One region of the Rhodopseudomonas sp. BR0G17 genome, then DNA from elsewhere that is predicted to be linked to it. Evidence: predicted binding sites of a transcription regulator. Region 1 holds the regulator's gene; each other region holds the start of a gene.
The links. Region 1 encodes LexA, which represses DNA repair genes until DNA is damaged. Its sites were predicted from a motif close to TGTTCNNNNTGTGTTCNG; they were not measured.
Positions count from the first base shown of each region.

Region 2: DY467_RS03515 (DNA recombination protein RmuC) is a predicted target of LexA. The motif match lies at 1,035-1,052, and genes of this name have one in related genera.
Region 3: DY467_RS12685 (YifB family Mg chelatase-like AAA ATPase) is a predicted target of LexA. The motif match lies at 9,703-9,720, and genes of this name have one in related genera.

Region 1 is NZ_QUML01000006.1:160,450-171,011, reverse strand. Features, by position in the region: gene DY467_RS07355 (cation-translocating P-type ATPase) at 1-2,131, shown strand, start outside; gene DY467_RS07350 (hypothetical protein) at 2,259-2,735, opposite strand; gene DY467_RS07345 (Hsp20/alpha crystallin family protein) at 2,975-3,478, shown strand; gene DY467_RS07340 (PilZ domain-containing protein) at 3,640-3,888, shown strand; gene DY467_RS07335 (OmpA/MotB family protein) at 3,928-4,785, opposite strand; gene DY467_RS07330 (HAD family hydrolase) at 5,045-5,671, shown strand; gene DY467_RS07325 (acyl-CoA thioesterase) at 5,702-6,190, shown strand; gene arr (NAD(+)--rifampin ADP-ribosyltransferase) at 6,336-6,749, shown strand; gene DY467_RS07315 (hypothetical protein) at 6,779-7,108, opposite strand; gene DY467_RS07310 (molybdopterin molybdotransferase MoeA) at 7,307-8,518, shown strand; gene lexA (transcriptional repressor LexA) at 8,695-9,405, shown strand; gene DY467_RS07300 (ComEC/Rec2 family competence protein) at 9,465-10,562, opposite strand, start outside.
Region 2 is NZ_QUML01000002.1:309,040-319,601, forward strand. Features, by position in the region: gene fmt (methionyl-tRNA formyltransferase) at 1-328, opposite strand, end outside; gene def (peptide deformylase) at 407-934, opposite strand; gene DY467_RS03515 (DNA recombination protein RmuC) at 1,084-2,286, shown strand; gene DY467_RS03520 (AmpG family muropeptide MFS transporter) at 2,486-3,862, shown strand; gene DY467_RS03525 (hypothetical protein) at 3,879-4,307, opposite strand; gene recR (recombination mediator RecR) at 4,327-4,929, opposite strand; gene DY467_RS03535 (YbaB/EbfC family nucleoid-associated protein) at 5,033-5,353, opposite strand; gene DY467_RS03540 (DNA polymerase III subunit gamma/tau) at 5,375-7,246, opposite strand; RNA gene ffs (signal recognition particle sRNA small type) at 7,432-7,528, opposite strand; gene DY467_RS03550 (HIT domain-containing protein) at 7,706-8,125, shown strand; gene nudC (NAD(+) diphosphatase) at 8,130-9,062, shown strand; gene DY467_RS03560 (sugar kinase) at 9,059-9,997, shown strand; gene DY467_RS03565 (cupin domain-containing protein) at 10,121-10,558, opposite strand; gene gloB (hydroxyacylglutathione hydrolase) at 10,555-10,562, opposite strand, start outside.
Region 3 is NZ_QUML01000013.1:112,305-122,866, reverse strand. Features, by position in the region: gene hrcA (heat-inducible transcriptional repressor HrcA) at 1-503, opposite strand, end outside; gene rph (ribonuclease PH) at 658-1,371, shown strand; gene rdgB (RdgB/HAM1 family non-canonical purine NTP pyrophosphatase) at 1,423-2,055, shown strand; gene hemW (radical SAM family heme chaperone HemW) at 2,045-3,202, shown strand; gene DY467_RS12730 (nuclear transport factor 2 family protein) at 3,207-3,608, opposite strand; gene DY467_RS12725 (winged helix-turn-helix transcriptional regulator) at 3,607-3,969, shown strand; gene DY467_RS12720 (penicillin-binding protein activator) at 3,987-5,186, opposite strand; gene rsmI (16S rRNA (cytidine(1402)-2'-O)-methyltransferase) at 5,406-6,362, shown strand; gene DY467_RS12710 (YraN family protein) at 6,349-6,741, shown strand; gene gshB (glutathione synthase) at 6,814-7,755, shown strand; gene rpaR (HTH-type quorum sensing-dependent transcriptional regulator RpaR) at 7,976-8,707, shown strand; gene rpaI (4-coumaroyl-homoserine lactone synthase) at 8,793-9,449, shown strand; gene DY467_RS12690 (hypothetical protein) at 9,446-9,670, shown strand; gene DY467_RS12685 (YifB family Mg chelatase-like AAA ATPase) at 9,771-10,562, shown strand, end outside.

The DNA of each region.
Region 1 (10,562 bases):
GTTGCTACAGGCCGACGATCTGCTCGTCGACGAGTCGCTGCTGACCGGCGAGTCGGTGCCGGTCCGCAAGCTCAGCCGGGACGAAGCGGACACCACCGCGTCGCATCGTCCCGGCGGCGACGATCAGCCCAATGTGTATTCCGGCTCGCTGGTGGTGCGCGGCGGCGGCCTTGCCGAAGTGACCGCGACGGGCGCACGCAGCGAGATCGGCAAGATCGGTCAGGCCCTCGGCTCGATGCAGACCGAAGCGCCGCGGCTGCAGCAGCAGACCCGCGCGCTGGTCCGCACCTTCGGCATCATCGCCGCCGCCTTCACCGCGCTGGTCGTGATCCTCTACGGCGCATTGCGCGACGGATGGCTCGACGCGGTGCTGGCCGGCATCACCGTCGGCATGTCGATGCTGCCGGAAGAATTCCCGGTGGTGCTGACGGTGTTCATGGCAATGGGCGCCTGGCGGATCTCGCAGGCCCGGGTGTTGACCCGGCGCGCCGCTGCCATCGAAGCGCTCGGCTCCGCCACCGTGCTGTGTACCGACAAAACCGGAACGCTGACCGAGAACCGGATGTCGGTCGCCGAACTGCGGCTTCCTTCCGGCGAGGTGTTCCGGCCGCGCGCGGACGGCGCGCTGCCGCACGGCTTCGCGCCGCTGCTGGAGACCGGTCTGCTCGCGGCCGCACCCGATCCGTTCGACCCGATGGACCTCGCGCTGCACCGGCTCGCCGGCGACCATCTGCCCAACGGCAATGGCGCCCGCAGCCTCGTCCACGCTTACGGGCTGCGCCGCGACCTGCTGGCGATCACCCAGGTCTGGCGCGACCCGGACGATGCCAGCAACTATGTGGTGGCGGCGAAAGGTGCGCCGGAGGCGATCGCGCGGATGTGCGGCCTCGATGCCGCCGCCCTCGGCAACGTCTCGCGCACCGTCGATGCGATGGCGGCCGAGGGGCTGCGGGTGCTCGGCGTCGCGCGCGCATCGCACCCGGACGAGGATTGGCCGGAGACCCAGCTCGGCTTCCGCTTCGACTTCCTCGGCCTCGTCGGCCTCGCCGACCCGCTGCGCGCGTCGGTGCCGGCCGCCGTCGCCGACTGCCGTGCCGCCGGCATCCGCGTGGTGATGATCACCGGCGACTATCCGGCGACCGCGCAGGCGATCGCGCGCCAGGCCGGGATCGATGCGGACAGTTGCGTCACCGGAGAGGAGATCGCCACGCTCGACGACGCCGCGCTCGCCGAGCGGCTGCGCCGCGCCACCGTGTTCGCGCGGATCATGCCCGAACAGAAGCTGCGGATCGTCGAAGCGCTGAAAGCCGACGGCGAAGTCGTGGCGATGACCGGCGATGGCGTCAACGACGCGCCATCGCTGAAAGCGGCTCATATCGGCATCGCGATGGGCGGCCGCGGCACCGACGTCGCACGCGAGGCTTCGGCGATCGTGCTGCTCGACGACGACTTCGCCTCGATCGTCAAGGCGATCCGACTGGGGCGGCGGATCTACGATAACCTCGTCAAGGCGATGGGCTTCATTTTCGCCGTCCATGTGCCGATCGCCGGGCTGGCGCTGCTGCCGCTGCTGTTCGGATTGCCGATCCTGCTCGGACCGATCCACATCGCGTTCCTGGAGATGATCATCGATCCGGTGTGCTCGATCGTGTTCGAGGCGGAGACCGCCGAGGACGACGCGATGCGCCGCCCGCCCCGTGATCCGGAGCAGCCGCTGTTCAGCCGGGCGCTGATCGTGTGGGGCATGTTGCAGGGCCTGTTGGTGTTCGTACTGGTCGCCGGCGTGTTCGTGATCGGCCAGATGCGCGCGATGCCGGACACCGAGCTGCGCGCGCTGACGTTCTTCGCGCTGGTGCTGAGTTTCGTCGGACTGATCTTCGTCAATCGCTCGTTCAGCGCCTCGCTGCTGACGGCGCTGCGGCGGCCGAACGCGATGCTGGCGGGGATGCTTGGCATCGTCGCGGTGGTGCTGGTTGCCAGCCTGGCATGGCCCTGGCTGCGCGATCTGTTCCGGTTCGGTCCGCTGCATCCGGACGATCTCGGCCTCACTGCGTCTGCGGCGTTGGTGGTGCTGATCGTGCTGGAACTGGTCAAGCCGCTGTGGCGAAGAATGATGCGGCAACCGGGGTAGCCCGGCCGCCGCATCGCGGGACGCGGAACGGCGTCGTTATGCGAACGCGTAGTCCGCGGCCTGCCGGTCGATCACGAACCGGCTGGTGTTGGCGCAGTCTTCACAGCGATAGATGTGGCGCTCGAACTCAACCTTGTGTCCGACCGGTCGTGGCTCGACGCGCACGAGCCGCATGATCGCGCCGCACTCCGGGCAGCGGGACGGGTCGAAACTGGTTGATACGTGGCGCCAGACCATAATGCCTCCTCCATGATGGCCGGTAGTCGTCGGACGGATCATGCTGAGCGGCGCGGTCGCCGCTCAGCCGGATCGAGGCCCCGCCTTTCGGCGGCGGATCGTCGTCATCGAGCCGCTTCAGCGCGTCGAGGATCGCGCGTAGCGGCACCGGATTGCGGTGCCCCGGCGCGAGACGCAGCCACGGCTGCTGCTCGACGGCGTTGGCGTCGGACGCCCATGAGGAGAGGATGGCGCGCTTTTCGGCGGTGCAAAGCGCGTCGTCGCGCAGCACCTGGTCGGGATGATCATAGACCGTTGCCGAGGGGCGCAAGGCCGTGACGCTCGCGGCGCCAGGCGCGTAGCTGTGTTCGAAATTGGTAGATCGCATCTGTGGTCCTCCCGAATTCCTCCTTCCAAACCGGGACGGCCGATGACTTGGACACGGCGTTACCGTTTTCAAGACGGTGCGCGAAAAAAATCTTCGTACTCCCTCCACGGGACTACCACCCTGCCCCTTGACGGCGGCGCAACCGCGCCCAAATCGAAGCGCACCCGCGATACGCGGGCGACTTCCAGATCACAACTAACAGTATCAAGGACTTCAAGACTGAGTACGAGGAGGCATCCATGAACATGCGCGACATCATCCCCTGGGGCCGGACCAATCAACCCGCGACCCGCTCGTTCGAAGGCGACCCGTTCCTGTCGCTGCACCGCGAGATGAATCGGCTGTTCGACGACGTATTCCGCGGCTTCGACGTGCCGGCCCGTGCCGGCGCCCTGACGCCGTTCAGTACCGGTTGGCCGAAACTCGAAATCACTGATGGCGACAAGGAGCTGAAGATCGCTGCCGAAGTGCCGGGCCTCGAGGAGAAAGATATCGAGGTGCTGCTGGACGACGGTACGCTGACGATCCGCGGTGAAAAGACGGCGTCGAACGAGGCCAAGGACAAGCAGTTCAGCGAGCACTTCTACGGCAAGTTCGAACGCCGGATTCCGCTGGACGTCGCAGTCGCCGCCGACCAGGTCAGCGCCAGCTTCAAGAACGGCGTACTGACCGTGACGCTGCCGAAGGTGGAACCGTCACCCTCGACGGCGAAGCGGATCGAGATCCGGCCTGCGAACTCATAACCGCGCATTAAGCATCCGCGCCCCGGCTTCCACGAAGCGGTCCGGGGCGCGGCTTAGTTGCGAGGAAGTAGCGCCGGTTTAGAGTCGACAACAACTCGAATTTAACAAGTCTCGGTTGCAATCGGGCTGATCCCTTATCCAGCCAGCCGGGAGCCACTTGTATGACTCAGCCGCGACGGTTTGCACGCGTCCGCCCCAGCGGGCTCGTCTCTGGGAATGCCAATCTGATCGTCGGCCCGAAGCTGCCGGTGATCCCGTGCCGCGTCGTCGACTACTCGGCGGGCGGCGCCTGCGTCGAGCTCAATGCCGACGCCAATCTGCCGCAGCGCTTCGAGATGCTGCACGGCGCTACCAAGAAGAAATGCCGGATGGTGTGGAAGCGCGGCCGCCGCGTCGGATTGTGCTTCTGAGCTTGAGCCGCCAATCGAAGTCGTCAGCTCAACCGGTTGTCAGCGCTGCAGATCCGGCGGCAGCGGCGGGTTCTCGCGCATCAAGGTGATGGTGACGCGGCGGTTGGCGGCGAGTGTCGGCGCATCCGGGAACAGCGGTTCGCCGTCGCCCTTGCCGACCAGCGACAGCACCTGGCTGGTGGGCAGGCCCTCCTGCTTCAGGACCTCGCGCACCGCATTGGCGCGGTTCACCGACAGGCTGAGCGGATCGTCATCGCCAGCTTGTACCACGGTCGCCGCGGTGTGGCCCACGATGATCACGCGCAGCGAGGTCGCGCGCAGCGGCGCAGCAAGCCGGGCGACCAGCTTGCGGGTGCGTTCGTACGGCACCGCCGAGCCGTCCGGAAACATCGGCCGGCCGTCCTGATCGGTCAGTTCGAGATTGAGCCCGACTGGCGTCTCTTCGAACACGACGTTCTTGGACATCTCGGCCAGTTCCGGCACGTCCTGCAGCGCCTGGCGCAGCGACGCCGAAGCCAGCGCGAATTCGCGCTCGGCCTTGGCATGAGAAGCGGCGCTCCCCGAACCGCCGGCCTCTTCGAGATGCGGCGTGTTGCTGGCCTGATCGGGCGCGACGTTGCGCTTGCTCTTGACGTGACCCTGCACCGGCACGCCGTCGGTCTCGATCACGCCGGCGAACCGCGAGTTCTGCTGCACGCCGAACGCGTCGCGCATCGAGCCGGCTACGATCTGCATCTTGCGCAAGTCCTGAGTCGAGAACGACACCAGCATGACGAAGAAGCTGACCAGAAGGCCCATCAGGTCTGCGAAGGTGACGAACCAGCCGTGGGTGGCGTGAGCTTCCTCGGCCTTCTTCTTGTTGTTGCCCGAGGACAGGCGTCCACCACCACCCTTCATCGGCTTGGATCCGATGCGGTCGACGACGGCAGCAAGATGGGAAGTCCGAAGCGCATGAGCGGATCGCCGCTGGTCAAAACCGGCGCCGCGACCCCGCATACGGTGCAAGGTGATTGCAGCAAGATGCGCTTCGCAGCGGCATTTCTTGTAGCGGCTGCGGATTACCAAACGGTTTCGTCAGTCTATAACATTCTTTAACCAAAATGCGTATGTGTCGCCGCCGCATGACTCGCATCTTCTCATCGACAAGGTTCTCAGCATGACCACCGCCCTCGCCCCCGGCGCCGCCGATGCGCTGCTGTTCGATCTCGGCCGCGTGGTGATCGACTACGACCTGCGCCGCACCTTAAAGGCGTGGGCCGTCGAGCTCGGCAGCGATCCGCATGCGCTGATGGCCAAGCTGGCGCAGGACGACACCTTTCATCGCTATGAGACCGGCCACGTTACCGATGCGCAGTTCTTCGCCGCCGTGCGCAGCGCGCTCGGGCTGACGCTGACCGACGAGCAATTGCGCGAAGGCTGGAACGCGATCTTCATCGGCGAAATGCCGGGCATCGCGCCGCTGCTCGACCGCGCCGCCAAGCAGCTTCCGCTCTACGCGCTGTCCAACACCAACGATGCGCATATCGCGCATTTCTCCGAGCACTATGCCGAGCTGCTGGTGCACTTCCGCGAACTGTTTCTGTCGTCGCAGATCGGCATGCGCAAGCCGCACGGCGAGACCTACGATTACGTCGTCAAGGCGATCGGGGTTGCGCCGCAGCGCATTGTGTTCTTCGACGATCTGGCGGAAAACATCGAAGCCGCGCGCGAGCGCGGGCTGCACGCCGTCCAGGTGCATTCCAGCGACGACGTCGCCCGCACGCTCGATCAGCTCGGGCTGTAAGCGCGCGAAACGACCGACCGACGAGACGCGATGATGACCGACGCTTCTGCCGATCTTGCCTGGGATCATCCCGCCCCGTTCACGCTGCCGATGACGCCCGCGCCGGCCGATATCGACGGCCTCAACCACACCAACAACTCCGTCTATGTGCGCTGGTGCGACAGCGTCGGCTGGGCGCATTCAGAAGCGCTCGGGCTGTCGCTCGCCGACTGGCAGCGGATCGATCGGGCGATGGCGATCCGGCGCGGCGAATACGACTACCTGCTGCCGAGCCATTTGGGCGACGAGCTGCTGCTGGGAACTTGGATCTATGGCAGCGACGGCAAGCTGGTGATGGAACGCCGCTTCCAGCTGATCCGCCTGCGCGACGGCGCCACCATCATGCGCGGACGCTGGCAACTGGTGTGCATCGAACTGAGCAGCGGCCGCCCGCGCCGCCTGCCGCCGGAATTCGTCAGCGTCTATCTGCCGGTGATGATCAAGGCCGATGACGGCGGCCCAGCGCCGGCCACCGCTTAGGACCGGCCTCTTCCACTCGGATCTCACTGCGTCTTGAGCCGGGCGAAGGAAACCGCGACGCGCTCGGTATCAGCCTCGAGGCTGATGAACCCGACACGCACCGACGTCGTTGTCGTCGGTTCAGTCACACCGGAGCGCGCCCCTCATGTCCGCAGCGGCCAGCATGTTCGTGCGTCAGTTCTTCCACGGCACGCGGGCCGATCTCGCTCCCGGCGAGCTGATCGTGGTCGGCTACCAGTCTAACTTCACTACCGTAGCGCCGCTGTCCTGGGTGTATTTCTCCGGCACGCTGGACGCTGCGATCTGGGGCGCCGAGCTCGCCGCCGGCGATGCGCCGCAGCGGATCTATGTGGTCGAGCCGACCGGCCCGTTCGAAGACGATCCCAATCTCACCGACAAGAAGTTTCCCGGCAATCCGACGCTGTCCTATCGCTCGAAGCATCCGCTGCGCATCGTCGCCGAAGTGACCAAGTGGCAGGGCCACCCGCCCGAGCGCGTGCAGCAGATGAAGGACGGTCTCGCCCGCCTCAGCGCCGAAGGCGCCGAGATCATCGATTAGCGCTTCAAAAGCACGGCGGCGTGCGCTCGTTACTGCGCCGGCAGCGCCCGGCAATCCATCGAGTACACCAGCTCGCCCTTGGCGGTGCGGCCGATCGGCTGGCACGGCGTGGACGCACGGCTCGGCTGTGCGCTCGGCGCTGCCGCAGGGCGTGCGGCTTCGCTCGGAGCTGCGGCCGGCGCAGCCGCCGGAGCCGCTGCAGGCTCAGGCGCGGATGCGGACGGCGGGCCGTAATCGCCGGCGTTGAACGACGGCGCCCAGCCTTTGCTCCAGTCGTGGCGCATCCAATACACCGAGCCGAACGCGATGATGCCGACCACGACCATGATCCGCAGGAACCATTTCGGGAAATCTTCCATCTGCGCGCTCCACGTCCGCTCGATGCCTGGAACCGGTCGTACAGGCGAAGACGACGGTTCGACAATAATGATTTAGGCCGACGCGGCGGGACGCCGCGCTCACAGCCGACGCCGGGCGCATCTTGCGCAGGCGCCGCGCGCCACCTAAAGCCGGATCGTGACGGTTCGATTTCAACTTGCCTGCGAGGGAGAAGCCCGATGGCTCTGATGCCGGTCGACGACGCGCTGGCCGCGGTGCTGGCTGGTGCGCATGGGCTCGACACCGAGCTGGTCGCGATCGAGGACGCTCACCGCCGCGTGCTGGCGCGCGATCTCGCCGCGCTGCGGACCCAGCCGCCGCAGGCGATGTCGGCAATGGACGGCTACGCCGTGCGCGCGGCGGACGTGGCGGCGACACCGGCAACGCTCCGGGTGATCGGCGAGATCGCAGCCGGCCGCCCGGCGACGATAGGCATCGGCCCAGGCGAGGCGCTGCGCATCTTCACCGGCGGCGTGGTGCCGGAGGGTTCGGACGCCGTGGTGATCCAGGAAGACACCGTGCGCGACGGCGACCGCGTCACTGTCAATGAAGCCGTCAAACCCGGCCGTCACATCCGCCCGGCCGGAATCGATTTCAAGGAAGCCCAGGTGCTGCTGCGCCAGGGCCACCGGCTCAGCGACCGCGACCTCGCGCTTGCGGCCGGCATGAACCACGCGGCGCTGCCGGTGCATCGCCGCCCGCGGCTGGCGATGCTCGCCACCGGCGATGAGCTGGTGATGCCGGGCACCACGCCCGCGCCCGGCCAGATCGTCTATTCCAACGGCTACGCGCTGCGTGCGCTGGCGCGCGCCGAGGGCGCCGACGTGATCGACCTCGGCATCGCCGCCGACACGCTGGACGCGACCCAGGCCGCGATCCGGCAGGCTCGCGATCTCGGCGTCGATCTGCTCGTCACCACCGGCGGCGCATCGGCCGGCGACCATGATCTGGTCAAAGGCGCGCTGGAGGCCGAAGGCACCACGATCGCGTTCTGGAAGATCGCGATGCGGCCGGGCAAGCCGATGATGCACGGCCATCTCGGCCCGATGCGGGTGATCGGCCTGCCCGGCAATCCGGTGTCGTCCTACGTCTGCGCGGTGCTGTTCATGGTGCCGCTGATCCGCGCGCTGTGCGGCATGAGCGAGCCAAGGCATGTCCGCGAGCCGGCGCTGCTCGGCGCGGACCTTTCTGCCAACGATCAGCGCGAAGACTATCTGCGCGCCACGCTGTCGCACGACCAAACCGGACGGCAGATCGCCACTCCGGTCGACAGCCAGGATTCGTCGCTGCTGGCGCGGCTGGCGTCGGCGGAAGCGCTGATCGTGCGCCCGGCTTTCGCGCCGGCCGCACCGGCCGGTTCACCCTGCGTCATCCTTAAGCTCCCGCTATAGCGACCCGTGAAAATCCTAGATTTCGATTAAGAGGTTGCGGAACACACCCCGAACAGATAGTGTCCGTTCATGATTTGTTTTCGAGATTCGGCGACGATGACGCTCTCACAAGGGCTCGTGGCCCGAACCGAAACGCACCTCGAACCGGCACATCATCGCCGACTGGGGATTTGCCGATGCTGACGCGCAAGCAGTTTGAGCTGTTGAAATTCATCAACGAGCGACTGAAGGAAGCCGGCGTGCCGCCGTCCTTCGACGAGATGAAGGATGCGCTCGACCTCCGTTCCAAGTCCGGCATTCATCGCCTGATCACCGCGCTGGAAGAGCGCGGCTTCATCCGGCGGCTGCCCAATCGCGCCCGCGCGATCGAAGTCATCAAGCTGCCCGACACCGGCGGGATGCCCGGCAACAGCCGGCGCGGTTTCACCCCGAGCGTGATCGAAGGCAATCTCGGCAAGGTGCGGCCGCCAAGCCCGGCGCCGGCCGAGGATGACAACGATCGCGGCAGCGTCGCGGTGCCGGTGATGGGACGGATCGCAGCCGGTACGCCGATCGAAGCCCTGCAAAGCCGCAGCCACACCATCAGCGTTCCAGCCGACATGCTCGGCAGCGGCGAACACTACGCGCTGGAAGTGCGCGGCGACTCGATGGTCGAAGCAGGCATCCTCGATGGCGACATGGCGCTGATCCAGAAGAACGACATCGCCGACACCGGCGACATCGTGGTGGCGCTGATCGACGAAGAGGAAGCTACGCTGAAACGCTTCCGCCGCCGCGGCGCCTCGATCGCGCTGGAGCCGGCCAACGCCGCCTACGAGGTGCGGATCCTGCCGCCGAACCGCGTCCGCATCCAGGGCAAGCTGATCGGGCTGTACCGCAAGTATTGAGGCGTGCAGTGGACAGAGCTGGTCGCCCGCTCTGTCGTCGGCGTGCGGGCCTTTGCGCCCTACTCGTCGCCCACTTGGTCCTGCGGAGCCGGCGTGGCGTCGATCGGCGCACGGCGGCGACTTGAAGGTTCGGTCGAGATAGACGCGTCCGTCGCCTCCGCGGCCGCTGGAGCCCAGGGCCGGCTCTGGCCGCGAGGTCGGGCGGCCTCCGCCACGAACAGCCCTGGATCGTTTGCGCTCCGCCGCAGCGCCAGCGCGCCATTCGCCTGCAATTCGTCCCGGCCGATCACCCGTGCGGCGCAATCCGGCGGTGGCTGGCCGGCCGTGACGATCAGCACGGCACGGGCGCAATCGTCGGCGAGCCCGTCGGGGCGGAGCGACAGCGCCACCAGCCGTCCGTCGGCGAGCGGCGTGACACAGCCGTCCGGATCGCAGGAGACGCCGGCACGCAGCGACGCTGCATCCGGGGCACGGGAATCGGCATCGGAAGCGAGCCACTCCTTCAGCCGAAAGCTATCCCCGCCGCCCTGCATCAGGCGCAGCCGGCCGTCGGCGCCGCGTACCGCGACCTGCCTGCCGTCGCCGGCAATCAGCACCTCCGGCTGCGGCGTCAGCGCCGCCCAGGCGATGGCGACGCCAACGCCGAGCGCCCCGGCCCAGCGCAGCGGCGAGCGGAGCAGACCGAGCATCACGATACCGAGCGAGGCGACGAGCAAGGGGCCGGTGCCGAACGCGGTGACGCGGCCGACCGCGCCGGGCAGCGACGCCACCCATCGGGCGACCAGGATCATCCAGTCGATCCCGAGTTCCATGATCCGCCAGAACGGCGCATCGAGCCCGAACGGCATCGCCGCGAGCCCGAGCAGCCCCGCCGGCATCACGATCGCCGACACCACCGGCATGGCCGCCAGATTGCTGAGTACACCATAGGGGGTGATGCGGTGGAAGTGATAGGCTGCGTACGGCATCGTCGCGAAGCCGGCGACCAGCGAAGCCAGCGCCAGCAGCGCAATTTCCCGCCCGCCCCACAGCGCCACCCGCGCAGCAGTCGAACTATCGGCCTGCGCGAACACCGCCGGCATGCCGATCTGTACCAGCGCGACCAGGCCGAGTGTGGCCGCGAACGACATCTGGAAGCTCGGATGCACCAACGCTTC
Region 2 (10,562 bases), on a different contig from region 1:
CGTGCAAGTTGTAGCAACCGAGCTCGGGCGCATCGAGAATCGCCTGAGGCAGGATCATGCCATAAGCGACGACGACGGCCGCATCCGCCTCGTGGGCGCGGAAGTTCGCCAGCGCCTCATCGGTGCGCAGCGTCTTGGGCGTCAGCACGGGCGCCTGCAGCCGATGCGCGGCGAGCGCCACCGGCGTCTCCTGCAGCTTCATGCCCCGACCGGCCGGCTTCGGCTCGCGCGTATAAACCGCAGCGATGTCGTGGCCATGGGCCGCCAGCGCCAGCAGCGTCGGTACCGCGAACTCGGGCGTTCCCATGAAGACGAGGCGAAGCGGCATAGCGTCAGAGTCCCGGACAGGTCTGGGCGACGGAGGGCCGAGCGTCTGCACGCGCCGGCCGATCACCTGCGCGAGCGCTCAGACGTATTTGATGCCGCGCTTGGCAGCCTTCTCGAACTTGCGGATCACCATCGCTCGCTTCAGCTTCGACAGGTGATCGACGAACAGCACACCGTTGAGATGGTCGATCTCGTGCTGGATGCAGGTCGCGAACAGACCGTCGGCGTCCTCTTCCTTCACGTTACCGTCGAGGTCGGTGTAGCGGATCCGGACCGTCTTCGGCCGTTCGACCTCGGCGTAGTATTCCGGGATCGACAGGCAGCCCTCCTCGTAGACGTTCATGTCCGACGAGGCGCCGATGATCTCCGGATTGATGAAGGCGCGCGGATCGCTTTTGCCGTCGCCTTCCTTGCGGACGATATCCATCGTGATCAGCCGCACCGGCTCGGCGATCTGGATCGCCGCCAGCCCGATTCCGGGGGCCTCGTACATGCTCTCGAACATGTCGTCGGCGAGCTTGCGGATCTCGGTCGTCACCTCGGTGACGGGCTTGGAGATCTCGCGCAGCCGTTTGTCGGGCAGAATGATGATTTCGCGTAGGGCCATGGCGGCGATTTAAGCGGCGCCGACGTTGCGGTCAATCCGGGACCGACCGGAGCTTCTGCCACTTTCGGCGCGACCTGCCTTAAAGGTCTGTTCAGCGTCATGTTCTATCTTCGTTCTTGATGGCTGTGCAATCTGCTACACCGGCGGCGATGGACCAGATTCTGTTCAGGCTCGGCGAAGTGCCGGTCAGCCTCGGCATGGCCGCCGTAGCTTTCGCCGCGCTCGCGCTGGCCCTGCTCGCGATCATCGCCGTCCTTGTGGCCCGCGGCAGCGCCGCGCGGCGGACCGCGGAGATCGACCAACGGCTGGCGGTGTTGATGCGGGCCCAGCACGAGGCCAACGGCCGGGTCGATGCAATGGGCCGGGCGCTTGCCGGCCGTCAGGCCGAGATGGCGCGGGCGATGAGCGAACGGCTCGACAGCGTCACCCACCGGTTCGGCCAGTCGCTGACCCAATCGACCCGCTACACCATGCAGAGCCTGCAAGCGCTGCACGAGCGGCTCGGCATCATCGACCGCGCCCATGACAACCTCACCGAACTGACCGACCAGGTGACGACCCTGCGCGACGTGCTCGCCAACAAGCAGGCACGCGGCGCGTTCGGCCAGGCGCGGATGGAAACGATCGTGCAAGATGGGCTGCCGAAGGGCTCGTTCGCGTTCCAATACACGCTGTCGACCGGCAAGCGGCCGGACTGCGTGGTGCTGCTGCCGGATCAGCGGCCACTGTGCATCGACGCCAAGTTTCCGCTGGAAGCGGTGACGGCGCTACGCGAGGCGACCACCGAAGAAGCCAAGAAGGCCGCCGCGCAGCGGCTGCGCACCGACGTGATGCGCCATGTCGACGACATCGCGTCCAAATACCTGATCCCGGGCGAGACCCAGGACACCGCGTTGATGTTCGTGCCGTCGGAGTCGGTCTATGCGGAGATCCACGACGGTTTCGACGACGTGATCCAGAAGGCCTACCGAGCCCGCGTCGTGCTGGTGTCGCCGTCGCTGCTGATGCTGGCGATCCAGGTGATGCAGCAGATCCTCAAAGACGCACGGATGCGCGACGCCGCCGACCAGATACGCACCGAGGTGCTCAGCCTCGGCGACGATCTGGCGCGCTTGCGCGAGCGCGTCACCAAGCTGCAGACCCATTTCGGTCAAGTCACCGACGACGTCCGCCAGATCCTGATCTCCGCCGACAAGATCGAGCGCCGCGCCGCTCGGATCGAGGAGCTCGACTTCAGCGACTCGGCCGCCGCCCCTTCAGCGGCTCCCACACCCGAAGCGCCCCTTGCCCCGGACCGCGCCGATCTGTTCGCCTCGCGCGCCTTCAAGATTGACGAAGTCGCGCCGAGCTGAGGCAGCGCCACGCAACCCGCCGTCATCGCCCGCAAAAGCGGGCGCCCCAGTATCCCAGAGCCTTCGTGGCTCAGCGGCGACATGGTCCAGCATGGCCTCGTGCTTCAGACAAATCACGGTGAGTACTGGTTCGCCCGGACAAGCCGGGCGATGACGGACTTTGATGCCCGGCTTCCGTCGAATCTGCTACCAACCACACATGAATGCTCCCGATCCCGCGTCGAATCCCGAGGCGCCGTCGCAAGTAGCCGTCACCAAGCCGAGCTGGCGCGAGGCGATGGCGGTGTATTTGCAGCCGCGAGTGTTGGTGGTGCTGTTTCTCGGCTTCTCCTCCGGCCTGCCGTTGGCGCTGTCCGGTTCGACGCTGCTGGTGTGGATGCGCGAATCCGGCGTCGATCTCGGCACTATCGGGCTGTTCGCGCTGGTCGGCACACCCTACACGCTGAAATTCATCTGGGCTCCGCTGGTCGACGCGCTGCACGTGCCGCTGCTCACCCGGACGTTCGGCCGGCGCCGCGGCTGGCTGGTGTTCGCCCAGCTGTTGCTGATCGCCGCCATCCTGGTGCTGGCATTCGCGGACCCGGCGAAGTCGCCGCTCTACGTCGCGATCGGTGCGCTGCTGGTTGCCACCACCTCGGCCACCCAGGACATCGTGGTCGATGCCTTCAGGGTGGAAAGCCTGCCGGAACAAGAACAGGCCGCCGGCATGGCCGCCTATGTGGCGGCGTATCGCATCGGCATGCTGGTCTCGACCGCCGGCGCGCTGTTCCTGGTCAGCGCCTACGAATCCACCGGGCGGACCCGGCTGGAGTCCTGGATGTGGGGCTATGTGACGATGGCCGCGATGGTGCTGATCGGCACCGTCACAGCGCTGCTCGCCACCGAGCCGGAGCAATCGGCGCGGGCCGAAGCTGCAACCAGCGGCGAGAGCGCGTTCCGCCGCGTCACCCAGGCGGCGATCGGCGCATTCTCCGAATTCCTCGGCCGCAAGGATGCATTCGCGGCACTGGCTTTCGTGGTGCTGTTCAAATTCACCGACGCGTTCTCCGGCACCATGACGGCGCCGTTCGTGATCGACCTCGGCTTCACCCGCAACGACTATGCGGCGATCGTCAAAGGCGTCGGACTCGCCGCAACGCTGATCGGCGGCTTTGCCGGCGGCTTCGTGGCGCGGCGTTATTCACTCGCCGCCAGCCTGTGGATCGGCGGCCTGCTGCAGGCTGTCGCCAACCTGTCGTTCTCGTGGCTCGCCGTGGTCGGTGTCGATCAATGGGCGCTGGCGCTGGCGATCAGCGCCGAGAACTTCACCAGCGCGATCGGCACGGTGATCTTCGTCGCGTATCTGTCGGCGCTGTGCAAGAACCCGCTGCACACCGCCACCCAATACGCCCTGCTGACCGCGCTCGCTGCGGTCGGGCGGACCTATCTGTCGTCGGGGGCCGGCTATGTGGCCAAGGCCACCGGGTGGCCGGCGTTCTTTGCGATCTGTGTCGCGGTCGCGATCCCGAGCCTGTTGCTGCTGGCGTGGCTGCAGCGCCGCGGCCATTTCGCGGCGCTCGGACCGGTGAAGGTCTGACGGATCGTCCCGCCGATTACTTCAGCAGGCTCCACTTGGTCACCACGGCTTCGCTCATCTGACCGGGCTCGTTGGCGCAACTGACCGACTCGATCTTCAGCGCAACCTGCTTGCCGCGGTGCGTCTTCAGTTGCGACGCCTGGGCATCGTCGGCCGGCACGATCTGGAAGGTCTCCGGCCCGTTCTCGAGATTGCACAGGCCTGCCGGCGCCGGCAGCCGGCGCGGCTCGCTGACGAGCTGATACACCGGACCGTTCTTGCCCTTGGCCCGGGTCTTCAGCGCATTGAGCTCACCGCTGAGCACATCGCCGACGCGAAGCGCGGTCGGCTTCGGCAGCGCCGCCTGCGTCCCGCCCTGCTGCGCATCTTGCGCGGACACCCCGGAGGCAACGAGCGTCAGGGCGAGCGCGGCAATCGTCGGGAGCGTGAAGCGTGGCTGAGTCATCAGGTCCAATCCGGTTGGGTCAGAACAAAGTGCGCTGTCGCATCGCCGCCGACAGCGTTCCTTCGTCGAGATAGTCGAGTTCGCCACCGACCGGCACGCCGTGGGCGAGCCGGGTCACCTTAACGTTGGCGTCCTGCAAGAGGTCGGTGACGTAATGTGCGGTGGTCTGGCCATCGACGGTGGCGTTGAGCGCCAGAATGATCTCGGCGACGCCGGGATCATGCGCACGCTTCACCAACGCATCGATCGTCAGATCCTCGGGGCCGACGCCGTCGAGCGGCGAGAGCGTGGCCCCCAGAACGTGGTACCGGCCGTTTGTGGCAGAGGCGCGTTCGAGCGCCCACAAATCCGCAACGTCGGCCACCACCACGATGATCGAGGAATCGCGGCGGGGATCGGTGCAAACCGTGCACGGGTTCTGCGAGTCGATGTTGCCGCAGGTGCTGCAGACTTCGATCTTGTCGATCGCGACCTGCAAGGCCGAGGCGAGCGGCGCCATCAGCGCGTCGCGCTTCTTGATCAGATGCAGCGCGGCGCGCCGCGCCGAGCGCGGTCCCAATCCGGGCAGCCGCGCCAGCAACTGGATCAGACGTTCGATCTCGGGGCCTGCGGCACCGGCCATCGGGACTCCGTCTCCGTGGGTTGATAAGACGCGACGACGCAACGCTTCGCCACTCTCATTGCCGAGACGGGCGTCTAAGGCGCGAATCGAAAGGCGAGAAAGACTAGCCCAGGCCGAGCCCGGGCGGCAGGCCGAGGCCGCCGGTCAGCGCCTGCATCTTCTCCTGCATCGCGGCTTCCGCCTTGCGATGGGCGTCGCCATGCGCCGCCACCAGCAGATCTTCGAGCACTTCGCGCTCGTCGGGCTTGATCAGCGACGGATCGATCGAGATGCCACGTACCTCCATCTTGGCGCTCATCCGTACCTTGACGAGGCCGCCGCCCGACAGGCCCTCGACCTCGATCTGGTCGAGCTCGGCCTGCATCGCCTTCATCTTCGACTGCAGCTGGGCAGCCTGTTTCATCATGCCGAGAAAGTCAGCCATGATCGGATTCCTTTCAGATCGCTAATCGTCGTCGTCAATTCGCTCGGAGGGATCGTCCATATCAGACTCGATCTCCACCGGCTCGGGGGCGAGGCGCCGCACGGTCAGCTTGGCGCCGGGAAATCGCGCCAACACTTCCTGGACGCGCGGATCGTTCTCCGCCGCACGCTCGCGTTCGTTCTGCTGCGCCTCGTTCTGCTTGCGCAGCGTCGGCTGGCCGGGCTCGTTGGACACGATCACGGTCCAGCGCCGACCGGTCCATTGCTCGAGCTTGCGGCCGAGATCGTTGATCAGGCTGCGCGATGCGCTGGGCTCCAGCGCCAGTTCGAGCCGTCCGTCCTCGATCCGCACCAGCCGCACGTCGGCTTCGAGCGCCAGACGGGTCATCACGTCGCGCTTCTCGGAAGCCAGTGCGACGAGCTGCGGAAACGTCGTGATCTTCAGCGCCGATGATTCGGGCTCTGGAGCCGGCGCGCTGACCGGCGAGCGCGCCGTGCTGTCGAGGCCGCCGCGCAACATGGTCGGCGCGGGCGCGGCACTCATGGTCGGTGCGCTGCGTGGCATCGCCGCGCTGGGAGCGGACAGAGCTGGGGCTGACGCCAACGCAGCGGACGCACCGCCGCGACCGCCGCTGCCACCACCGCCGGAGATCGCGGGCGCATCACCGCCACCGCTCTGCTCCAACATCCGCAATGCTTCATCGGGCGTCGGTAGATCGGCCGCATAGGCGATCCGCACCAGCACCATCTCGGCCGCCGCGGCCGGACGGGTCGCGCCCTGCACCTCGGCGATGCCCTTGAGCAGCATCTGCCACATCCGCGACAGCACCCGCATCGACAGCTTGGTGGCGAACTCACGCCCGCGCACCCGCTCGGTCTCGCCGAACGCGACATTGTCGGCGATCGCCGGCACGATCTTCACGCGGGTGACGAAATTGACGAACTCGGCGAGATCGGAAAGCACCACCACCGGGTCAGCGCCGGTGTCGTACTGGTCGCGGAATTCGGCGAACGCGGCGGCGATATCCCCGCGCGCCAGTGCATCGAACAGTTCGATCACGCGGGTGCGGTCGGCGAGGCCAAGCATCTGCCGCACCGCGTCGGCGCGCACCAGGCCGGCCGCGTGTGCGATCGCCTGGTCGAACAGCGACAGCGAATCGCGCACCGAGCCTTCGGCCGCACGGGCGATGATGCCGAGCGCTTCCGGCTCGACCTCGACGCCTTCCTTCTGGGCGATATTCGACAGGTGATTCATCAGCACGTCGGCTTCGACCCGGCGCAGGTCGAAGCGCTGGCAGCGCGACAACACCGTCACCGGCACCTTGCGGATCTCGGTGGTGGCGAACACGAATTTGGCGTGCTCCGGCGGCTCCTCCAGCGTCTTCAGGAAGGCGTTGAACGCCGCCGTCGACAGCATGTGGACTTCGTCGATGATGTAGACTTTGTAGCGCGCGCTCGCCGGCGCATAGCGCACGCTGTCGTTGATCTGGCGGACATCGTCGACACCGGTGTGCGAGGCGGCGTCCATCTCCAGCACATCCATGTGCCGGCTTTCCATGATCGCCTTGCAGTGCACGCCGTGCACCGGCATGTGGATGGTCGGTCCCTTCACCGAACCGTCCGGCAATTCGTAGTTCAGCGCCCGGGCTAGGATACGCGCGGTGGTGGTCTTGCCGACACCACGGACGCCGGTGAGAATCCAGGCTTGCGGAATCCGGCCCGTATCGAACGCGTTGGAGACGGTGCGAACCACCGCTTCCTGGCCGATCAGATCATCGAAGCTGTTGGGGCGATATTTCCGCGCCAGCACCCGATAGGCGCCGGCCGGCGCGCTCGCGCTGCCCGGCTGCTCGGGAGCAGCGGACGGCGTCGCGGAAAGGCCAGAGTCACTCATCGGTCGGTCCGCAATGCTGCGTTGGTGGGGCCGGATTGCGGAAGGGAGCGGGGCGGTCGCGACGGGGCAGGATCATGCGGCTGGCCCGGAACACCCCTTACACCGGACCGGCATCCGCCGGTCCTGATCCACCTTCGTCCGGCCGTGGCGCCCCGAATGCCAGGGCAGCACGGCCGAAAAATGAGGTAGGAGACTGACGAGCGACCCGATCCAGACCTCGTTAGGGCTGCTTCCTTCCGGACCTGACCCGGTTGGCGAGAGGCTCGTCCACCGCCAATCTCCCGGTCCCTATTTGGCGCCAAACCGACCCGAATGCAAGTCGCTGGTCCCGCCCTTGGACCTTCGACTAGGTGGCGCTTCCGCCGGTCCGGACGGCTTGGTATGACTGCGAGGCGGCCTCGCGGCCGTCCCCGCCACAGACAAGAGCCCACGCTCCGCTAACGGGCCGATGGAACCGCAATGTCCCCCTCCGACTGGTCGCTGAGCTCCCGGCTCGAACAAGACACCATCAATATCGGCGATCTGCCGCTCAGCCGCGTGCTGGTGATCAAGGACGCGCATTACCCCTGGCTGCTGCTGGTGCCGCGCCGGCCCGACGTCAGCGAGATCATCGACCTCGACGAGGTGGCCCAGGCGCAGTTGATGACCGAGATCGCCCGCGTGAGCCGGGCGCTCAAGGAGGTCACCAAATGCGACAAGCTCAATGTCGCAGCGCTCGGCAATCTGGTGCCACAGCTTCACATCCACATCATCGCGCGGCGCTCCAGCGACGTGGCTTGGCCGCGGCCGGTGTGGGGCGTGATGCCGCCGCTGGCGCACGATCCCGAAGAGGTGCAGCAGTTCATCAATCTGCTCCGCCGCAAGATCTGGCTGAGCTGAGCCGATGAGTACGCCCTTCCCGCTCGGCCAGCCCGCTTTCGTCACCCACGTCCTCGACCGCGCCGCGCATCTGCGCGGCAACGACGCCAAGCTGATGGCGATGGAGGAACGTGGCGACACCCGCGCCTTCGTGGTGCATCGCGATTCGCTGTTGGTGAAGCACGAACCCGATGGCCCACGGGCCGAGCTGACGATCAAAGAGGCGCTGGCACTCGGCGCCAATCCCGGCACGATCTTCCTCGGCTTGCGCAACGGCGCTGCCGTGTTCGGGATGGGGATCGGCGCCCCGGCTGCGGACAAGCTCGCCGGCCGGCCCGACGCCGGCCTCGTCGAGCTGCGCGGCCTTGCCATGCAGGGCGTGTTGCCGGTCGAGCAGCTCTCGGCGATCGCAATGGCGAAGTCGCTGGTGAACTGGCATCAGCGCCACGGCTATTGCGCCAATTGCGGCACTCGAACCGCGATGGCGCAGGGCGGCTGGAAGCGCGACTGCCCGTCCTGCAAGGCCGAGCACTTTCCGCGCACCGATCCGGTGGTGATCATGCTGGTGACGCATGGCGACCGCTGCCTGCTCGGCCGGCAGAAGCAATTCCCGGCCGGGATGTATTCGTGCCTCGCCGGCTTCGTCGAGGCGGCCGAGACCATCGAAGACGCGGTGCGCCGCGAGATCGTCGAGGAGTCCGGCATCCTGTGCACCGACGTGCGTTACTACATGACGCAGCCGTGGCCGTATCCGTCGTCGCTGATGATCGCCTGCACGGCGACCGCCACCACCGACGACATCACCGTCGATCGGACGGAACTTGAAGACGCGCGGTGGTTTTCCCGTGACGAGGCGGCGCAGATGCTGAAGCGCGAACATCCGGACGGACTGTTCGGGCCGCACCCGTTCGCGATCGCGCACCATCTGCTCGGCCGCTGGCTGGAGGGACAATCATGAGCGAGACTGCCAAACGCGCGCCGCGCGTGCTGTGCATCGGCATTCCGGTGCGTGACCTCACGTTCCGAATCGAGGCGGTGCCCGGCCGTGGCAACAAGGTGCCGGCGAGCTCGTTCGGCGAGATCTGCGGCGGCAATGCGCTCAATGCCGCGATCGGGATCGGGCGGCTCGGCGGCCGGGCGGAAATGTGCGGCCCGATGGGCCACGCCGACGAAGCCGCGGCCCGCTTCATCTTCGACAAGCTGGCCGAGGAAGGCATTGGCTCCAGCGGCCTCATTCACATGCCGGGCCTGGTAACGCCGATCTCGGCGGTGCTGGTCGATCCGACCGGCGAACGCACCATCGTGACGTTCCGTGACCCCGGCCTATGGAAGGTCGCGCTGCCCGATGCCGACACGCTGCTGAAGGATTGCGACGCCATCCTCACCGAAAGCCGCTGCTCCAGCTTCGTCACGCCGCTGTGCGCCGAAGCGACGCGGCGCGGCATTCCGGTGGTCGTCGATGTCGACAACGCGATGTCGATGAACGACGGACTGCTGACCGCCGCCTCGCATCTGATCTGCTCGGCGGAAGCGCTGCACGGCACCGCGGGCATCGACGACGATGCCGAGGCACTGAAGAAGCTGGCGACACTGACTCATGCCTTCGTGGCAGTGACCCGCGGCCCGAAGGGCACACTGTGGCTCGACGACAAGCACGAGTTTCGCGAGACGCCGGCGTTCCCGGTGCATTCGGTCGACACCCTCGGCGCTGGCGATATTTTCCACGGCGGCTTCACCGTGGCATTCGGTGAGGGCCAGGACATCGCCCACGCGCTGCGATTTGCCTCTGCGGCCGCGGCATTGAAATGCACCCGTCCGGGGGGCGCGTTCGCGTGCCCGAGCCGCGCGGAGGTCGACGAACTGCTGGCAAAATCGCCGGTCGGCGCGCTGTAAGTCATTCAGACTCGAATGATGGGTTAGGGCGGAGGCGACTAACCCATCATTCTGTTCGATCATTTGTTGCGATAGGTTACGCGTAGCGCGAGCCTATCGTTCAGCCGGTCCTCGCGATGGACTTCATCGTGCCGGCTCCCAACCGGGCGACGCCAGTTCGAAGCCGGCGAAGTCGAAACCCGGCGCCACGGTGCAGCCGACCAGCGTCCATTCCCCGGTCGACGTTGCCGCCTGCCAAGCGCGCGGCGGCACGATGACTTGCGGCAGATGCCCGGCGCCGAGATCGGGGCCGAGCGTGGTGGCGCGGCGGCCGTCGTCATCGGCAACCTCCAGCATCAGGGCTGCGCCCGCGTAGTAGTGCCAGACTTCGACCGCGTCGATCCGGTGCCAGTGCGAACGCTCGCCTGCACGGAGCAGGAAGTGGATCGCGGTCGAGTAGCTGCGGCCGCTCGGGTCGCAGCGAGGATCGCGAAACGTTTCGCGATAATGGCCGCCTTCCGGGTGCGGCTGCAGACCGAGCCGCGCGATCACTTCGGCGGCGCTGAGAGTCACCGCGCTCACCCGT
Region 3 (10,562 bases), on a different contig from region 1:
ATCACCAGGGCACGCTCCGGCTCCAGCCGGACGAATTCGATGTGCTTGAGCCGGACGTTGGCCTTGGCAGTCAGCACCACCGCGGCGGCGCGCGTCAGCCCCGACAGCCGCGTCAACGCCTCGCCGAGCGCGGCTTCCACCGTGTGGGCCCGCCCCACTGACGAAAGCTGCGCCTGGATCGACTGCCGCTCCGGCTCGGTCAGGTCGCCGACCTGCATCAGGGCGTCGACGAAGAACCGCAGGCCGAGTTCGGTCGGTAGCCGGCCGGCCGAGGTGTGCGGGGCGTAGATCAGGCCGAGCTGTTCGAGATCGGCCATGACGTTGCGCACCGAAGCCGGCGACAGCGGGACGGAAATCAGACGGGAAATGTTGCGGGAGCCCACCGGCTCACCGGTCGCGAGATAGCTTTCGACGATCTGACGAAAAATCTCCCGCGAGCGCTCGTTGAGCTGGGCAAGGCCGGCATTGGGCGCGATCAGGCCGATCGGGTCGTGCTGAGCCAAATTGTCCTCCGTAATCCCCTTAATTTGTCGTCGCTTCGGCCCGGTTACAAGCGGGGAGCGCATGGCTTTGGCCCGCAACCCTTGCCGCTGCGGCTGCGGCCCCCTAAAAGCACCGCAACATTGTTCTTCCCCCTGCCATAGATGGAGGTCCCCCATGCGGCCGAGCCGCCGTGCGCCCGACGAATTGCGCGCCGTGTCGCTGGAACGCGGCGTCGTCAAATATGCCGAGGGCTCCTGCCTGGTGAAGTTCGGCGACACCCATGTGCTGGTGACCGCCACCCTGGAAGAGCGGCTGCCGCCGTGGCTGAAGGGCCAGGGCCGCGGCTGGGTGACGGCCGAATACGGCATGCTGCCGCGCGCCACCCTGGAGCGCACCCGCCGCGAAGCCTCGGCCGGCAAGCAGAACGGCCGGACCGTGGAGATTCAGCGCCTGATCGGCCGCTCGCTGCGCACCATCGTCGATCTCGAGGCGCTCGGCGAGCGCCAGATCACGGTCGACTGCGACGTGCTGCAGGCCGACGGTGGCACCCGGACCGCCTCGATTACCGGCGCCTGGGTGGCGCTTGCGGACTGCCTGAACTGGATGAAGGCCCGCAACATGATCAAGGGCCAGGTGCTCCGCGATAACGTCGCGGCGATTTCCTGCGGCATCTACAACGGCACGCCAGTGCTGGACCTCGACTACGCCGAGGATTCCGAGGCCGAGACCGACGCCAACTTCGTGATGACCGGCGACGGCCGGCTGGTCGAAGTGCAGGGCACCGCGGAACGCACTCCGTTCTCGCAGGACGAGTTCCTGCAGCTGATGGCGCTGGCGCAAAAGGGCGTCGCCCGGCTGGTGGACCTGCAGAAAATGGCGGTTGGGTGAGTCATTCCTGCCACTTCTTTGCAACGCGAGCTGAGCTAGGCTGACATCGCCATGCATCGTCGAATCACCGGCAAGCTCGTTATCGCCACCCACAATCCCGGCAAGCTGGCCGAGATGCGCGAGCTCTTGGCGCCTTACGGCATCGAAGCGATCTCCGCCGGCGAGCTCGGCCTCGCCGAGCCGGACGAGACCGGCGACAGCTTCCAGGCCAATGCCCGGATCAAGGCCGAAGCCGCCGCCAAGGCCGCGCAACTGCCGGCGTTTGCTGACGATTCCGGCCTTGCGGTGGACGCGCTCGACGGTGCCCCGGGAATATATTCCGCACGCTGGGCCGGCGAGACCAAGGACTTCGGCGCTGCCATGGCGCGGATCGAAAGGCTGCTGCAGGAACGCGGCGCCAGGGCGCCGGAGCGGCGCACCGCGCATTTCGTCTCAGCGCTGTGCGTCGCCTGGCCGGACGGGCATGTCGAAGAGGTCGAAGCCCGCGCCGACGGCACTTTGGCGTGGCCGCCGCGCGGCACCGCCGGCTTCGGCTATGACCCGGTGTTCCTGCCCGAGGGTCACAGCCGCACCTTCGGCGAGATGACCAGCATCGAAAAGCACGGCCTGCCGCCGCTCGGGCTTGGCCTGTCGCATCGCGCCAAGGCATTCGTCAAACTCGCGGAGATCTGCCTTGCGGGCTAGCTCCGACCCAGCTTTCGGCGTCTACGTGCACTGGCCGTTCTGCCTATCGAAGTGCCCGTATTGCGACTTCAACAGCCACGTCCGCCACGCCGCGATCGACGAGGAGCGGTTCGCCCGCGCGTTTGCGCGTGAGATCGCCACCACCGCAGAGCGGATCGGGCCGCGTCAGGTGAGCTCGATCTTTCTCGGCGGCGGCACGCCGTCCCTGATGCAGCCATCGACGGTGGCGGCGATCCTGGACGCGATCGCGCGGCACTGGCAGGTCGCGCCCGACGCCGAAGTGACGCTCGAAGCCAATCCGACCAGCGTCGAGGCGACGCGGTTTCGCGGCTATCGCGCCGCCGGCGTCAACCGCGTGTCGCTCGGCGTGCAGGCGCTCGACGATGCCTCGCTGAAAGCGCTCGGCCGGCTGCATTCGGCCGAAGAAGCCCTGAATGCGGTAGCGATCGCCAAGTCGGCGTTCGACCGCTATTCGTTCGACCTGATCTATGCGCGGCCGGGACAGACCGCGGCGATGTGGGAGGCCGAACTGCGCTACGCGATCGGCGAGGCCGCCGAGCATCTGTCGCTGTATCAACTCACCATCGAGCCCGATACGCCGTTCTATTCGCTGCACAAGGCCGGCAAACTGCCGACGCCGGACGAGGCCGAAGCACGGGCGCTGTACGACGTCACTCAATCAGTGTGCGCCGAACTCGGCCTGCCGGCTTACGAGATTTCCAACCACGCCCGCCCAGGCGCAGAGTGCCGGCATAATCTGATCTACTGGCGCGGCCAGGAATATGCCGGGATCGGCCCCGGCGCCCACGGCCGGCTCGATATCGGCGCGGTGCGCTACGCCACCGCGACCGAGAAACGCCCCGAGAGCTGGCTGATGCGGGTGGAAGCCACCGGCCACGGGCTGATCGCCGACGAACGCCTCACCAGCGAAGAGCGCGCCGACGAATTCCTGCTGATGGGGCTGCGGCTTGCCGAAGGCATCGATCCGCAGCGCTATCAACTACTGTCCGGCCGCCCGCTCGATCCGTCGCGGATCGCACTGCTGCGCGAAGAGGGCGCGATCGCGGTCGACGCCGATGGCCGCCTGCGCGTGACGCAAGAGGGCTTCCCGGTGCTCGACGCCGTGGTGGCCGATCTGGCGGCCTAGCGGACTATGCGCCGATCTCGAGCGATGTGATGCCGTCCTCGCCGAGACCGAACCGATAGGTCAGCCGCGCGGGACTGCCCGGAAAATCGCCTGCGACGTGGGCCGTAACGATCGCGGTCTGTGCGGCCCGTTCGATCGTCAGTGGCTCCATCTGCATCTGATACTTGTCGAGTGCCGCGCGCTTCCAAGCCGCGATCGCTTCGCGCCCACGATGGATCTTGCCCTCGTCGCGGACCTCGGCATCGGCGGCGAAGGCCGCTGCAACATCCTGCACCGCCCGTGCATTGGAGGCGACGAAATAGGCTTCTATCGGTGCGGGAAGGGAAACCGTCATGGGGACCTCGCTCAACTCTCGAAAGCGCCGCAGGATTGCGACGTGACAGAGCTGGCAATAGGCTGCGGCCATGGCAAGAACGCACGAAAAGGTCGGTGACTTACCTCGAAGTAACCCAGTCCACACGCCGCTGACCGCCGCGCAGGGCATCGCGGCCGGCTTCCGGCTGCTCGAGGGCCGCTGGAAAATCCTGATCCTGTTTCATCTGTTCGGCGGCCGCGTCTTGCGGTTCTCCGAACTGGAGCGCTCGATCCCCGACGTCTCGCAGAAGATGCTGGCCCAGCAACTCCGGCAGCTGGAGGCCGACGGCATCGTGGCCAGAACGGTGTATCCGGAAGTGCCGCCGAGAGTGGAATATCACCTCACCGATTGGGGGCAGTCACTTTGCCCCGCGCTCGACGCCCTGCTGGGCTGGGTGGAGCAGAAGCCCTGAGGCGCTGACGTTGGTTGTCAGGCGCCGAAGCTCTTCGGCGAACCGGCAACCGCCTGAGCACCGCCGCTGGCGACCTTCATCACCGCAAGGCCGCGCTCGTTAGTGCCATCGGCCCTGAACCTGAACAGCCCGTCGATGCCGGCGAAGCCGGACGGATTGGTCAGCGTTTCGGCGGAGAACCGCTGCGGGCCCTGGGTGCGGGCGAGCGCCGCCACCAGCGCGACGCCGTCATAAGCGAGCGTCGCGGTGCGGACCGGGTCCTGGCCGTAGCGGGCGCGATAGCGGCCCGAAAACGCGCGGAAGCCGGACGGATCGGGGGCCGCAAACAGGCCGCCTTGCAGACTCTGCGTAGCGAAAACCCGCGGATTGTCCCACAGCCCGGTGCCGAGCAGCTGCACCCGCTTCAGATCCGCGCCGGCAGCCCCGAGCGCGTCGGCCACCGCGGCCAGCGCGTCGCCATCATCGGCGAGCAACAGCGCATCGGCACTGGCAAGAGAGGCCGCGATGGTTCGCGCCGGACCGGCACGGTCGGCGCCGTATTTTTCGAATGCGACGATGCGGCCGCCCTTTTGGCTGGTGATCTGCTTGAACGCAGCTTCGACCACCGCGCCGTAAGCGTTCTCGGGCAGCAGTGCCGCATAAGACCGCTTCCCGATGCTGCCGGCATAGCCGATGATGCGGTTGACGTCGGACTCCGGCAGGAAACTGAGCAGAAACACGCCGCGACCGGCGACGCTGGAGTCGGTCGAGAATGCGATCACGGACACGCCGCGGGCGCGGGCCGCCTGCGCCGCAGCCGGCACCGATTGGGCGAACAGCGGCCCAAGAATGATCTCGGCGCCTTCGTCCAGCGCCTGCTGGGTCGCGGTCTGCGCACCTGTCGGATTGCCGGCGTCGTCCTTGATCAGGAGCTGAACGTCCGGATTGCGGAATTCGGCGAGCGCCATTTCGGCGGCGTTCTTCATCGACTGTGCGGCGAGCCCGGCGTTGCCCGGCGCCGACAGCGGCAGCACCAGCCCGACCTTGACCCGGCCGTTGCCGACCGCAGCCGGCTGCTGCGCCGGCCCAGTGGCGGGCTGTTGCTGGCCGAACTGATCGCTCAGGCTTTGCTGGACGCCCGAGCAGGCGCTCAGCAGCGGCGCTCCGAGGAGCAGGCCCAGCGCGGTGCGGCGGGTGGTTCGCAACGGTTTCGTGTCTGGATCGTGCAAGCTTGCCATGCCATCTCTTGCAGCGGTCCGGCGGGGCTGCCGGATCCCGTGTCGTCCTCCGTACGATCGGCCTTTCGGCCTTTGACGGAAGATTTCATCACAATGTCGGCCAATGATTAACCGGGCCAAAAGGTTTATGCTCATTACGAGCGCCGGACAAATCACCGTGCCGTCGTTTTCAACCTTTCCTCTGCCATCCTGCCGTCCAGGCCGATCAAGTTAGTGGCGATGCGCGTCAAACCAGAAATTTCAGCACCGCCGTCCGCAGCGGCGGAACCGGAGGCACGAACGTTTCTGGTCGCCGGCCAACGTCTGGTCGCCCCGCGCATCGCACCGGGACTGCATCTGGTCGCCACCCCGATCGGTCACCTCGGCGACATCACTCTACGTGCGCTGGAAACGCTCGCCGGCACCGATCTGATCGCGTGCGAAGATACACGAATTACGCACCGCTTGCTCGAACGATATGGCATCTCGGCGCGGCTGAAGCCGTACCACGAGCACAATGCCGCGCAGGCGCGGCCAAAGCTTTTGGAAATGCTGGCGCAGGGCCAGTCGGTCGCGCTGGTCTCCGATGCCGGTACGCCGCTGATTTCCGATCCCGGCTACAAGCTGGTGCGCGAGGTGTACGCTGCCGGACATCAAGTGATCGGACTACCCGGCGCGTCAGCCGTGTTGGTTGCCCTGTCGCTCGCCGGCCTGCCGACCGACCGGTTCTTCTTCGACGGTTTTCTACCTTCCAAACAGGGAGCCCGCCGTACGCGGCTCGGTGAGCTGGCGTCGATCGATGCGACGCTGGTGCTGTTCGAAGCCGGCAGCCGGATTCAGAACTCGGTGCATGATTTTGCCGACCTGCTCGGTGCGACACGCGAGGCTGCGATCTGCCGCGAACTCACCAAGCTGCATCAGGAGGTGCGGCGCGCCACCCTCGGCGAGCTCGCCGCCCAAGCTGACACGATGGAGACACGCGGCGAATTCGTCGTGGTGATCGGGCCGCCCGATCCGGCCTCGCGGGTGATGAGCGACGACGACCTCGACCGCTGGCTGAGCGAAGCTCTGACTCGCCACAGCGTCAAGGACGCGGTCGCGCAGGCGGTCGAGCTTTCGGGCCGGCACAAGCGCGAGATTTACGCGCGCGCATTGGAGCTGTCGCGGCAGCGCGAGGCCGACGATGGCGAAGACTGATCGTTCGCAAACCTCCGTGCTAGCGCGCATCGCAGCGTTTCGCACCGGCCTGTCGGCCGAAGCCAGCGCGGCGGATTATCTCGAACGACAAGGCTACCGCATCCTGGCGCGGCGCTTCAAAACCCGCTGCGGCGAAATCGATCTGGTGGCGCAGCGCGACGCGCTGGTGGCGTTCGTCGAAGTGAAGGCACGCGGCAATGTCGACGATGCCGCCTACGCGGTGACGCCGCGGCAGCAGAGCCGCATCGTTGCGGCCGCCGAAGCATGGTTGAGCCGGCATCCCGAACACGCGATGAGCGAGCTGCGCTTCGACGCCATCCTGATTGCCCCCAACACAGCGCCTCGGCATCTGCCGGGCGCATTCGACGCCACGCCATGAGCCCGGCTGCTTGACCAAGCCGCCGCCACCCCGCATCGTCACCGCCGCTCTGCCAACCTCGGAACACACGACATGACATTGAAGGTCGCCGTCCAGATGGACCCCATCGCGCGGATCAACATCCGCGGCGATTCGACGTTCGCGCTGCTGCTCGAAGCGCAGGCTCGCGGCCACGCGATCTCGTACTTCACGCCCGACAAGCTGTCGCTACGCGGCAACGATGTGGTCGCCTCGGTGCAGAGCCTGAAAGTACGCGATCAGGAAGACGATCACTTCACCCTGGGTGAACCGACCCGCGTCGATATGCGTAGTTACGACGTGGTGCTGCTGCGGCAGGATCCGCCGTTCGATCTCGCCTACATCACCTCGACGCATCTGCTCGAGCGGATTCATCCGTCGACGCTGGTGGTCAACAATCCGGCCAGCGTGCGCAACGCACCGGAGAAACTGTTCGTGATGGATTTTGCCGAGCTGATGCCGCCGACGCTGATCAGCCGCGACAAGGACGAGATCAACGCGTTCCGGGCCGAGCACGGCGCGGTGGTGATGAAGCCGCTGCACGGCCATGGCGGCGCGGCGGTGTTTCGGGTGCTGCCGCAGGACATCAATTTCGGCTCGCTCTACGACATGTTCGCGGTCACGTTCCGCGAGCCGTGGGTGATCCAGCGCTTCCTTCCCGAGGTCAAACACGGCGACAAGCGCATCATCCTGGTCGACGGCGAATTCGCCGGCGCGGTCAACCGCGTGCCGGCCGAAGACGATCTGCGCTCCAACATGGTCCGCGGCGGCGCCGCGGCCGCGACCGAATTGTCGCCGCGCGAGCGCGAGATCTGCGCGACACTCGGGCCGAAGCTACGTGAGCGTGGGCTGTTGTTCGTCGGTATCGACGTAATCGACGGCTATCTGACCGAGATCAACGTGACCTCGCCGACCGGTATCCGTGCGGTGGCACGGCTCGGCGGGCCGGACATCGCGGCGAAGATCTGGGACGTGATCGAGGCCAAGCGCGCCTGATCTGCTGCCCTGGAGAGCGGCTGAGGCAACGACACCCTTGCCAGTCGGCAAAGGTGGCCGCACAACTACGAGGATCGTCCACTATGCGGACGTCCGCGGGGGGCTGCCGGGACGTGGACGCATGGTGAAAGCGGCAGCGGTAAGCTAATGATGTTAGGTCGGACGGCGGCAGGCACATGGCCCCGCTGTTCCTGGTAATGGGATCAGAGGTAGCGACGGTATGATCGTCGGCGAAGATCAGCATTGGGGACGGCGGGCGCTGGAATTCGTCGATTCCGTCGAGCGGCTCGAAGCGCCCGCGCTGATCAGCCGGTTTGAATCGCTGATCGCGAGCTGCGGTTTTACCGCCTACATCATGGCCGGCCTGCCGTCGCGAAACGCCGGGCTGCCCGAACTGACGCTGGCGAACGGCTGGCCGCGCGACTGGTTCGACCTCTATGTCAGCGAGAACTTCAGCGCGGTCGATCCGGTGCCGCGTCATGGCGCCACCACGGTTCATCCTTTCGTATGGTCCGAGGCGCCTTACGATCGCGACCGCGATCCGGCCGCCCACCGGGTCATGACCCGCGCGGCGGACTTCGGACTGGTCGAGGGCTATTGCATCCCGCTGCACTACGACGACGGCAGCGCGGCGATCAGCATGGCCGGTCGGGAGCCGGACCTCAGCCCGGCGGCCCGCGGCGCGATGCAGCTGGTCAGCATCTACGCACATAGTCGGCTGCGCGCGCTCAGCCGGCCTAAGCCGATCCGGCGCAACCGGCTCACGCCGCGCGAGTGCGAGATCCTGCAGTGGGCGGCCCAGGGCAAGACCGCCTGGGAAATCTCGATGATCCTCTGCATCACCGAGCGCACCGTGAAATTTCATCTGATCGAGGCGGCCCGCAAGCTCGATGCCGCCAACCGCACCGCGGCCGTCGCCAAGGCATTAACACTCGGCCTGATCCGTTTGTGACCTGTCCGATCGGACAGTAGTTCGGTTCCCGTTCGCACCTGCACTGTTCCCGCCTGCAGACCCACTGCAGGAGGGGAATTGCATCATGCAGGTCCATGTCATCCGTCGGGAGAACCGCGCGCTCTATGCCGGTCTGCTCGACAAGTACTTCCGCATCCGTCACCAGATCTACGTCGTCGAGCGCGGCTGGAAAGAGCTCGATCGGCCGGACGGCCGCGAGATCGATCAGTTCGACACCGAAGACGCGGTGTATCTGCTCGGCGTCGACAATGACGACATCGTCGCCGGCATGCGGATGGTGCCGACCACGTCACCGACGCTGCTCAGCGACGTCTTCCCGCAGCTCGCATTGGCCGGCCCGGTCCGGCGGCCGGATGCCTACGAGCTGTCGCGGATCTTCGTGGTGCCGCGCAAGCGTGGCGAGCATGGCGGCCCGCGCGCCGAAGCCGTGATCCAGGCGGCCGCGATGGAATACGGCCTGTCGATCGGCCTGTCGGCCTTCACCATCGTGCTGGAGACCTGGTGGCTGCCGCGGCTGGTGGACCAGGGCTGGAAGGCCAAGCCGCTCGGCCTGCCTCAGGACATCAATGGCTTCTCGACCACTGCGGTGATCGTCGATGTCGACGACGACGCCTGGGTCGGCATCTGCAATCGCCGCGCGGTACCCGGCCCGACGCTGGAATGGCGTGGGCTCGAAGCCATCCGTCGTCATTCGCTTCCGGAATTCCAGGTGATTTCATGAACGCCCCTTCCAAACCGCGCGGCGCCCGGCCGATCACGCTGAACCCACCGCTGAAGCAGCACGCGGTCTGCATCGACGCGCTGGCCTCGACCATCAACCGCGCCATTGAGCAGGCCGAAGAGCTCGGCATCTCATCGGCGGTCCAACTGCTGATGATGGCGCGGCTCGAGGTCGACCTGACCGAGATCGCGCTTGAAAGCCGCACCAAGAACAGCGCCTGACACGACACCGGCGGGGGAAGGCCCCGCCGGTTTGTTCCCTTAATGTTCTTGCGCAGCGACTGCGCCGCGGTTAGCCTCGTTGCTCTGCGGAGAGGGCGTTATGGTCCAGCACGTATCCACCGTGGCGTTCGAAGGCATCGAGGCGCGCAGCGTCGATGTCCAAGTGCAGGTGTCGCCTGGACTCCCGGCCTTCGCCATGGTCGGGCTGGCCGACAAGGCGGTGTCGGAAGCGCGCGAGCGGGTGCGGTCGGCGCTGATCGCATCGGGACTGGCGCTGCCGGCGCGGCGGATCACCGTCAATCTCGCTCCCGCCGATCTGCCCAAGGAAGGCAGCCATTACGACCTGCCGATCGCGCTCGGCTTGATGGCGGCGATCGGCGCCATCCCGGCCGACGCGCTCGAAGGCTTCACCGTCCTCGGTGAGCTCGGGCTCGACGGCTCGATCGCACCGGTGGCCGGCGTCTTGCCGGCGGCGATCGCAGCCAATGCGCGCGAGCACGGCCTGATCTGCCCGGCGGCCTGCGGCTCCGAGGCGGCCTGGGCGAGCCCCGACATCCAGATCATCGCGGCGAGCTCACTGATCCAGATCGCCAATCACTTCAAGGGCTCGCAACTGCTCGGGCGGCCGCAGCCGCGGGTCCGGGAAGCCGAAGCCTCAATGCTCGACCTGCGCGATATCAAGGGCCAGGAGAGCGCCAAGCGCGCGCTCGAAATTGCCGCGGCCGGTGGGCATCATTTGCTGATGATCGGGGCACCAGGCGCCGGCAAATCGATGCTGGCAGCGCGGCTGCCGTCGATCCTGCCGCCGCTGTCACCAGCCGAGCTGTTGGAAGTCTCGATGATCGCCTCGGTCGCCGGCGAAATCCGCGATGGCGCGTTGACGGCGCGGCGG